One region of the Agrobacterium sp. 5Ca50 genome, then DNA from elsewhere that is predicted to be linked to it. Evidence: predicted binding sites of a transcription regulator. Region 1 holds the regulator's gene; the other holds the start of a gene.

Evidence for each region. The regulator LexA, encoded in region 1, represses DNA repair genes until DNA is damaged. The targets are predictions, from matches to a motif close to TGTTCNNNNTGTGTTCNG.
Region 2: ACZ5FM_RS19405 (ImuA family protein) is a predicted target of LexA. The motif match lies at 3,161-3,178, and genes of this name have one in related genera.

The regions. Positions count from the first base shown of each region.
Region 1 is NZ_AP026438.1:1,280,431-1,285,285, forward strand. Features, by position in the region: gene ACZ5FM_RS06070 (ComEC/Rec2 family competence protein) at 1-1,375, shown strand, start outside; gene lexA (transcriptional repressor LexA) at 1,480-2,208, opposite strand; gene ACZ5FM_RS06080 (ATP-binding protein) at 2,659-4,176, shown strand; gene ACZ5FM_RS06085 (TerC family protein) at 4,378-4,855, opposite strand, start outside.
Region 2 is NZ_AP026439.1:384,933-389,787, reverse strand. Features, by position in the region: partial or broken gene ACZ5FM_RS19415 (error-prone DNA polymerase) at 1-920, opposite strand, end outside; gene ACZ5FM_RS19410 (Y-family DNA polymerase) at 917-2,437, opposite strand; gene ACZ5FM_RS19405 (ImuA family protein) at 2,349-3,113, opposite strand; gene ACZ5FM_RS19400 (L-idonate 5-dehydrogenase) at 3,465-4,496, opposite strand; gene ACZ5FM_RS19395 (2-hydroxyacid dehydrogenase) at 4,505-4,855, opposite strand, start outside.

The DNA of each region.
Region 1 (4,855 bases):
GATCATGCTGATCGCCGTGCTGTTTGACCGTCCCTCGATCAGCCTCAGAAATGTTGCCATTTCCGCCATCATTATTATCTGCGTTTCGCCGTCAGAGGTCATGGGGCCAAGTTTCCAGATGTCCTTTGCCGCAACCATTGCGCTGGTCGCCGCGTATGGTTTCTGGACACGGCGGCGCGCCGCACAAGACAGCGCAACCTTCCGGCCAAGTAATATGCCGATCGCCCTCAAGGGTGCTTCCATCCTTGGCAGCTTCTGCGCCGGTATTGTCGTGACCTCGCTGATTGGCGGAGTCTCCACGGCCATCTATTCGATGGAGCATTTTCACCGTGTCACCACCTATGGACTAGCGGCAAATCTCGCCGCCATGCCGGTGATGTCTTTCATCGTCATGCCCTCTGCCTTGATCGCCATGCTGCTGATGCCCTTCGGGCTGGACGGGCCGTTTCTGACCGTCATGGGTTACGGCATGGCGATGACAATTGATATTGCCACCTATGTGGCCTCATGGGGAGGCGATGCCGGAGTCGGACGACAACATCAATGGTTTCTGGGCGCCGGAACGCTTGGCCTATTGGCGCTGACACTGTTTCGCACCCGACTGGCTTGGGTAAGTGCTGTGTTCCTGCTGGCAGGCCTTGTGCTGTTTGTGCTGTCACGGCAACAGGACAATCCCGATCTGGTGGTTTTTGAGGACGGGAAACTGATGGCACTGGTTGGCGAGGATCAGGTTGCCAGCACCAGCCAACGCCCATCCGGCTTTATCTATGACCAATGGGCGCGGGCTTTGTTCTTACCTGACAAATATATTCGGCCAAACATGCTGCAGGAACTGCCAGCCCCAGAACCATCGCCTGACGATGCCAATGACAGAACGACAGGCAATGCCGATGCCGCACCACCACGATCACGACGGCCGATGCTGGACGAACACACCATTCAGACTGAAAGGCAGGCGATGTCTGCCGCCGTTACAAACGCATCTGATGCCTTTACCTGCCGTCGCGACAGCTGGTGTATCGCCAGATCAGCGAAGGGGCAGGTGGTGATTTCCGTGCTGGATAACAGATATCTTGGTCTCGCCTGCGACATCGGTTCTGTGGTTATCACCACGCGTCCCACATCATTTGAAACCTGCCGCTCCGGCGCCTTTTTGCTCAGTGCCCAGACATTGCGGCGCACCGGATCGCTGGAGATCACATTTTCAACTGAGGCTACAACCGCCGCAAATCAGGATTTGCCGATAGAGAGGATGACGGCTGCCATTTATGGTTCCTACCGTCCATGGACCATGCATCGTTATTATAACTGGCGCAGCAGGACATTTGAAACGGCAGTACCGCCGCATGTCTCGCAACTGCTGGACCGTCACTAGACTAACGTAAGCTGAAGGCTAGTTTTGTCGGGCGTTTTCCGACGACAGTAGCGATGACGCGCTGGCGCGTCATCTGGCAGTGATATGGGTCTGATGATGACCGCTTAGTGGTATCTGCGGATCAGGCCAACCAGCTTGCCCTGGATCTTGACGCGGTCAGGTCCAAAGATGCGGGTTTCATAGGCCGGGTTTGCCGCCTCAAGCGCAATAGATGCACCCTTGCGACGAAAACGCTTCAAGGTCGCTTCTTCATCATCGACCAGCGCCACGATGATGTCACCGGGATTGGCGGTCTTGGCGTTGCGGATGATGACCGTGTCGCCGTCAAAGATGCCAGCATCGATCATCGAGTCACCGCGCACTTCCAGTGCGTAATGTTCACCAGAACCCAGCATGTCAGCCGGCACGGACACATCATGTGTGTTGTTCTGGATGGCGGAGATCGGCACACCGGCCGCGATCCGTCCCATCATCGGCACCGATACCGAGCTGCCGCCATCATTGGCGCTGACAGGCGCGGGGGTCGGAGCAGGGGCGACAACCGGTTTTGGTTTGCCAAGGCTGCCTTCGATCACACTTGGTGAGAAGCCACGCTGTGGTTTGAGGCTTGGCGAATAGGCTTCAGGAAGTTTGATGACTTCCAGTGCGCGAGCCCGGTTTGGCAGGCGGCGAATGAAGCCACGTTCTTCAAGCGCTGTGATCAACCGGTGAATGCCGGATTTGGACGCGAGATCAAGCGCATCCTTCATCTCATCAAATGAGGGAGGAACACCGGATTCCTTCATTCTTTCGTGAATGAAAAGAAGCAGTTCCTGCTGTTTGCGTGTGAGCATGAAGTCGCACCCCAACCGTTGATGAAAATCGAAACAAATGCAGAACATACACTATATGTTCCATATGTGTTCCGCAAGGCTTTAATATTTCGTAATCGCCGCGCCGGTGAATTTTCTTTCAAAACAGCCAAGACGTGTAATCGCTGCCTATCGTTCTGTTTTTAAAAAGATTTTACCTTAATTCGGGGCAAAACGACCAGTCAGAAACTGAGGCTCGCAACACCGCCCGATAGCCGGCCAACCGGCACCACTATCAATCTGATATCGTAAGGCGCTGTGATTCGGTTCGTTTGATTCTCTCCACCAGATTGGGTTGGCAGCGCATATTCCCTGTGCATTTTTACCTTCACGAGGAAGCATTGCGTTGAAATCTCTGTTATGGGGAGGGTTCGCTGCTCGTTCGGAGTCGGCATTCAACATCAATTTTTGACAGTATAAGGTTTTAGGGCATTGCAGGTCGGCATCGACATGGGAACGCTATCGGGTGGGCAGGCTGCCAAACTCGACATTGAGGAATTGCTCGCCACGCGTCTGCTGGTGCAAGGCAATTCCGGTTCCGGAAAGTCGCATCTGCTGCGCAGGCTACTTGAACAATCCGCCCCCTGGGTTCAGCAGGTCATTATTGACCCTGAAGGGGACTTTGTGACGCTGGCCGACAAGTTCGGCCATATCGTTGTGGATGGCGAGCGCACAGAAGGTGAGTTGGCCGGTATTGCCAACCGTATTCGCCAGCACCGCGTATCCTGCGTCCTGACGCTTGAAGGTCTTGATGTCGAACAGCAGATGCGGGCCGCAGCTGCATTCCTCAACGGCATGTTCGATGCCGACCGCGAATATTGGTATCCGGTGCTGGTGGTGGTCGACGAAGCGCAGATGTTTGCGCCGTCCGTGGCTGGCGAAGTAACCGAAGATGCCCGCAAGGCATCGCTTGGCGCCATGACCAACCTGATGTGTCGCGGCCGTAAACGTGGTCTGGCCGGCGTTATCGCCACGCAGCGTCTGGCAAAACTTGCCAAGAACGTGGCGGCGGAAGCCTCCAACTTCCTGATGGGCCGTACTTTCCTTGATATCGACATGGCACGCGCAGCCGACCTGCTCGGCATGGACCGCCGTCAGGCGGAAATGTTCCGCGATTTGCAGCGTGGTAATTTCGTGGCGCTTGGCCCGGCTCTGTCGCGCCGCCCACTGCCTATCGTCATTGGTGCTGTGGAAACCTCGGCTCGGTCGTCATCGCCCAAGCTGATGCCGCTGCCCGATGCACCGCAGGACGTGGAAGACCTGATCTTCACGCCAGACCCGGAAGAATTTACGCGCGCCCCTGTGCGCCGCACGCCACCGGCACCGCGCCCGACAACGGACATTCTGGCAGAGCTGTCGCGCTCGACGCCGGCGGCGATCACGCCAGCCTCCGAACAGCCGCAGCGCAGCAGCGCCTCGGACATGACGCCGGAAGAGCGCGAAGAAAAGATCTCAGGCGTTCTCTACGAAATTCTGGATGATCCGCAGTCGGCCTATCGCACGGACGCTGTGCTCTATCAGGACTTTCTTGTGCGCGCCCGCATGCGCCGCATTCCCGGCACGCCGATGGCGCTGTCGGAATTCCGCCGTCAGGTGGCAATTACCCGTTCCGGCGTTGATGCCGAAATGGCGGCAAGTGAAAGCTGGCAAACGGCACTCGATCTGTCAAAGAACGTGTCAGACGACCTGCAGGGCGTATTCCTGATGCTGGTGAAAGCCGCGCTGGGCGAGGAGCCTTGCCCGTCTGATGCGCGTATTGCCCGTGCCTATGGCACGCATTCTGCACGCCGCGCACGCCGTCTGCTCGGTTATTTCGAGGAGAAGGAATTGGTCGTGGTGCATGCCGATTTCTCCGGCAAGCGTATCGTGGCATTTCCGGACCTTGATGCAAAAACCGCACCCGGTGATGCGGATGCGGCTGATGATGAGGCGACGCTGGCAGCCGAATAAGGCTGCTGTTTTTTAAAGCTGTTATTGTATCTTATGGTCGGGTGCGTCCCGACCATCTGCTGTTGTTCATTCTCGGATCACGTCCGAGAATCATCGTGCTGAAATCGCAGACATGGACTGATGTTACCGGCCATCTTGTGGTGCCCATCCTCGGCGTGGCGCCGAGGATGGTGGAGTTTCGGGATGTCGTGAAGCGAGACATTATTCGACAGCCTTTGCTTGCTTGCGTGTGGCAAACAGCGAACCGACAACACCGGTCACCAGAATTGCGACGGTCACGCCAAGCGAGACGGCAGGCGGGATTTTTGCCAGACCCAGCATGTCAGCCACGAAGATTTTCGAACCAACGAACACCAGAACCGCAGCCAGCGCATATTTGAGATAGGCGAAGCGGTGGATCAGGGCAGCCAGCGCAAAGTAGAGTGCACGCAGGCCAAGGATCGCGAAAATGTTCGACGTATAGACAATGAACGGGTCGGTGGTGATCGCAAAGATCGCCGGGATCGAATCAACCGCAAAGATCAGGTCGGCAATTTCCACCATCACCAGCGCCAGAAACAGCGGGGTGACAAAGGTTTTCAGCTTGCCGGTCTTCTCGTCGGTTTCCTTGACGAAGAACTTTTCGCCATGGAGGCGGTTTGTCAGCGGCAGGTGGCGCTTGAGGAACTTCAGGATGCGG
Region 2 (4,855 bases), on a different replicon from region 1:
CCTAAGTTCATATTCAAGACTGGCTCGAACTTTGTCCGGAAGACCATCGGGATAACGCCTAGTTGCCCCCTCCCATGTGTGTTTTTCCAACAACTGCTGCGGTGTCAGATCCGGAAAAAGCTTTTCTTCCGGATACTGATACTGTTTGGAAAGCTCATCGAGATTGAACTGGCAGCGTTTGACGATTTCAAGCGTGCGGGTATGCGCCTCCTGGTAGCTTGGAAAAAGCCGTAGCATTTCTTCTGGCGGCTTCAGATAACGATCGGCGAAATGCTCCCGCCGGTGGCCAAGCTCATCAATCGTAACGTTATGCCGGATGGCCGTCACAACATCCTGAAGTATCCGTCGCTCGCGATGATGAAACAGGACGTCATTGGTGAGAACGGTTGGCACACGGCTCATTGCCGCCAGATTAGCAAGTTCATGCAACCGAAGTTGGTCATTTGGCCTGCGTCGCAGCGTCAGCGCCATATAGGCACGGTCGCCAAAACTCTCGCGCAGCCGACGAAGACTAAGAGCACAGACATCATCAGCAACATCAGGCACAAGAACAGCAATCAACCGTCGCCATAGGCAACGACATCAGCCCATTCCAGATGACACTTGCCCTTGCCGCCACGTTGTTTGCCAAGGCTGAGAAGACGGCACAACAGGCCATAGGCTGCCCTGTTGGTCGGATAGGCAAGGATCGACATGCCGTCAGCAAGATCAAGCCGGCACCCGACGACCAGTCGAAGACCGGTGTCCTTGGCAGCCTGATGCGCACGCACGATGCCGGCCAGCGAATTACGGTCCGTTATCGCCAACGCCTCAATGCCCAGTTCTTTCGCCTCCGCAAACAATTCCTCGCAAGACGATGCCCCCCGCAGGAAGGAAAAATTGCTAGTCACCTGAAGTTCGGCATATCGCAGGTTACTCATGCGAATATCCCATGCAGAAACCAGTCATGTGAGCCGCTATCGGCATCCTCACCATTGCCCGCCCGGAAAATCCAGAACCGCTCACCGGCATCATCTTCAACCCGAAAATAATCTCTGACAGCAATCATTTCCGCATCGCGTTTCCACCACTCCCCAAAAATCCGTTCAGGACCATCGGCACGTCGCACACGCCGCCGCATTCCCCGCCAGACAAAGGAGACGGGCGGGTGATCGGGTAGCAGCGCCATCGTATCAATCGGTTCGGGATGCTGTAAAAGCCGTGGCGGGCGGGGCCAACTTCCCTTCCAGCCCGCAGTCGGCTGTGACGAGAACGGTGAAACCCGCATGACCGAACGCTCCGGCACATCACTTTCGACCGAGGCATAACGATAGATCCGTTGTGCACCGACACGGTTGGCCAGAATGTCGACCAGATCAGACATGTCAGGCTCGGCCTCCTCCACCAGCGAGGATATGGCCTGGCGATGCTCAAGCGGTTCGGCAGCCGAAGCGACCAGCGTCATGAGCTCGATACCGAAACCAGGATCAACCGTTTCGATCTTGTCGCAAAGCAATCGGGTAAGGCGCTTCACATCGCGAACCGGCTGGGCCAGGCCAACACGAACTGCCTGTATGCTGTTGTCAACGCGAGTAAAAAGCAGGTCGATACGGCGCGCGCCAACTCCCTTGGTTTCCATATCCGCGCATAAGGCTATCACCAGCTTTTCCGTATAGCGGGCAATGGTTTCTGCCGCAGCGATCGGCTCTGCAAACACGCACCGCGCTTGCGGCAGGTCCGGCGAACGGATTGGATCTATGGGCTCGGCCGAACGACCAAGGGCTTCATCGATACGCCTGCCAATTTCCGGTCCAAAGCGCTGGGTGAGCGGTGCCCGTGGCTGGTCAATGAGATCACCGATCCGCTCAAAACCAAGCGTCTGCAGGCCTGCCACGGTCTGTGGTTCCAGACGAAGGGCTGCAAGCGGCAGACGACGAAGCAATGGCAAGCTTTCCCCCGGCGGCACAACAAGGGTTGTTCTGGTCGTGAAGCGCGCAAAAGCATGCGCCGCCCCTCTTGTGTCAGCAATGGCCGCACGCGCCTCTAGTCCGGCAGCTGCGAACCGCTGGACCATCGACGTCAGCATCACAGCTTCGCCACCATGCAGATGGTCTGCACCGGTCGTATCGATAATCAGCCCATCCGGCGGATCAACCATAACAACAGGAGAAAATCGCAGCGCCCATAAGGCCAGTCGCTCAAGCGCATCACCATCTCCCCGACTATCCGCATCCACAACGACCAGTCCCGGTACCAGCGCCTGCGCTTTGGCCAAAGCCATGCCGACAGACAGTCCGAGCTTGCTGGCATTGGCGTCGAGAGCCGCAACAGAACGACGTCGGCCATCACGGCCAGCAAGCACCAGTGGTTTATCGATTGGCGGCGTAGCGGTGCCCGAAAGCCGTCTCAGACGGTCTGTTGGCCAACGGGGCAGGTACAGCGATACAACCCTGACCATCACAACTCTCCACTTCGAGATCGAAACACTCCCCTGCCCGTGCCCGGATCAGTTCGAGCAACCAGCGCTCGCGGCCGATACCGGCGACCGGCAATGGCGAAGACGGCACTGCCGAAACACGCCAGCGCGTGATCGCAGCCGTCGGCTGGCCAAAATCCTCCGCCTCGCTCTGGCGGCGCCAGCGGCGAATGGCGATACCAATCGCACCCGACTGTTCTGCGGCCAGTTGCAACCGGCGTGATGCGACCATGGAAAGCCGGGTGACCTCGGCAATCGCGGCCCCGATCCCGCCGTAACGAAGCCCTTCCTCGAAACAGGCAAGTAGCATCTTCTCATCCCCGGCTTCGACATGGATGACCCGACCGGGATCAAGACCCACCTGGGCAAGGGCCGGCGCGAACAGATCGGCGCGGGTCACACACCACAGCACCTTGCCGCGTGTGCGCGCCGCAATACCGGCAGCAAACACCGCAGCCGCGGCTCCATCCACCGCACCATTGCCGTGACCGGCCACTTCATGCAGCGCACCCAGTGCCAGTCCGCCTCCCGGCAATCTGTCATCAATCTCCGGAACCCCGAACGGCAGGACCTGCCGTTTGCGCATGGTTGTGCCTTCGAAACGCTCAATATGCTCCCGAAGCCCGGACAGCATGGAATTGGCGATTATTCCCGACATGGCGCGAATGCGATCCTCTCAATGATTTTGCAGGGGCAAAGTTTATTTGTTCTCTTTTTGTTCCTATTGCTGTCATGAGTCAATCGGGGGCAATGAACCTCCTGTGGTCAAAATAATGATGCCGTGATGGTCCAGACCGGATTCATGCAATTGGATCAAATGGATGATGCGGTACAGTTTGTCAGGATTTTTTTCTTAGAAATCGCAGCCGTCACGTCGGCAACGCCGGAAAAACAAAACGCACGATTTATCGACCGTCGATCAGCATTTCCCCGTGACCATTGAGGCACGGGGAAGCTCGTGTTGCACAAGGTCATGCCATCTGACTGACCGTGTTTCTTCTTTGGCGGATCAAAACGCCAATTGGACTTTCATTGACTTTGTTCTGTCTGCTGCTGTTTCGAATGCGGTGACGGCTTCGTTGAGCGGGAAGGTTCCGGTCAGAAGTGGTTTGAGATCAACACGGCCCTTGTTGATGAAGTCGACGGCAAGCCCGAACTCCTCATGGAACCGGAACGTGCCCTTCATCTCGATTTCCTTGGCAACAACCATGTTCTGCGGAATGGAGACATCACCACCAAGTCCGAGCTGCACAACGGTCGAGCGCGGACGAAGAACCTCAAGACCCGAGCGCACCGCACTCTGGTTGCCCGATGCTTCGAACTGAACGTCAAAATATCCCTTGTTGGCGGAATAGGCAGAGAGTTGATCGGCATTGTCGGCAACATTGATCACCCGATCAGCACCAACATCCAGCGCCTTTTTTAGCACCGCATCCATCACATCGGTTGCCACAATCTCACGCGCCCCATGTGCCCGTGCTGCAATGATCGCCAGTGCTCCAATGGGTCCACAGCCGGTCACCAGAACCCGCTTGTCAGTTAGAGCTCCAGCCCGTGCCACCGCGTGCAGTGTGACAGCAAAGGGTTCGGCCATCGCCGCTTCATGGATCGATACACCCTCTTCCACCCTGTGGCACTGCCAGGCCTGCGCCACCAGCCTCTGGCGAAACGCGCCCTGGATATGCGGCATCGGCATGGCACTGCCATAAAACCGCATGTTGAGGCAGTGGTTCTGCTGGCCCTTCAGGCAATATTCGCAGTCATTGCATGGACGGCTTGGCGAGACCGCAACACGGTCGCCCACGGAAAGTCCCGAGACACCATCACCCAGCGCCTTGATCGTACCAGCTACTTCATGGCCGAGGATCATTGGTTCGCGGATGCGCACGGTGCCAAAACCACCGTGATTGTAGTAATGCAGGTCAGAGCCGCAAATGCCGCCCGCTTCAATAGCAACCTCTACCTGACCTGGACCAACAGGTTCGACGTCTCTCTCCTCGATACGCAGATCCTTGGCGGCATGTATGACGACGGCTTTCATGATTTCTCTCACAGAACAGGAGTTAACAGGGCAGACCCGGCAAAATGCGCGGCGAGATTATCCCGCACCAGCTTGCCCATGGCCTTGCGGGTCTCAATGGTTCCAGACGCATGGTGCGGCTGAACCAGCACATTGTCGAGTTGCAGGAAACGCGGATTGAGCTTTGGCTCACCCTCAAACACATCAAGCGCTGCTGAACCGAGCGTCCTGTTCTCCAGTGCTTCCAGCAGTGCCTCCTCATCGATGTTCGAGGCCCGTGAGATGTTGATCAGCATGCCCTCAGGTCCAAGTGCGGCAATCACATCCTTTGAGACAATATGGCGGGTGACAGCAGAGGCTGCCAGCGTGACGAACAGGAA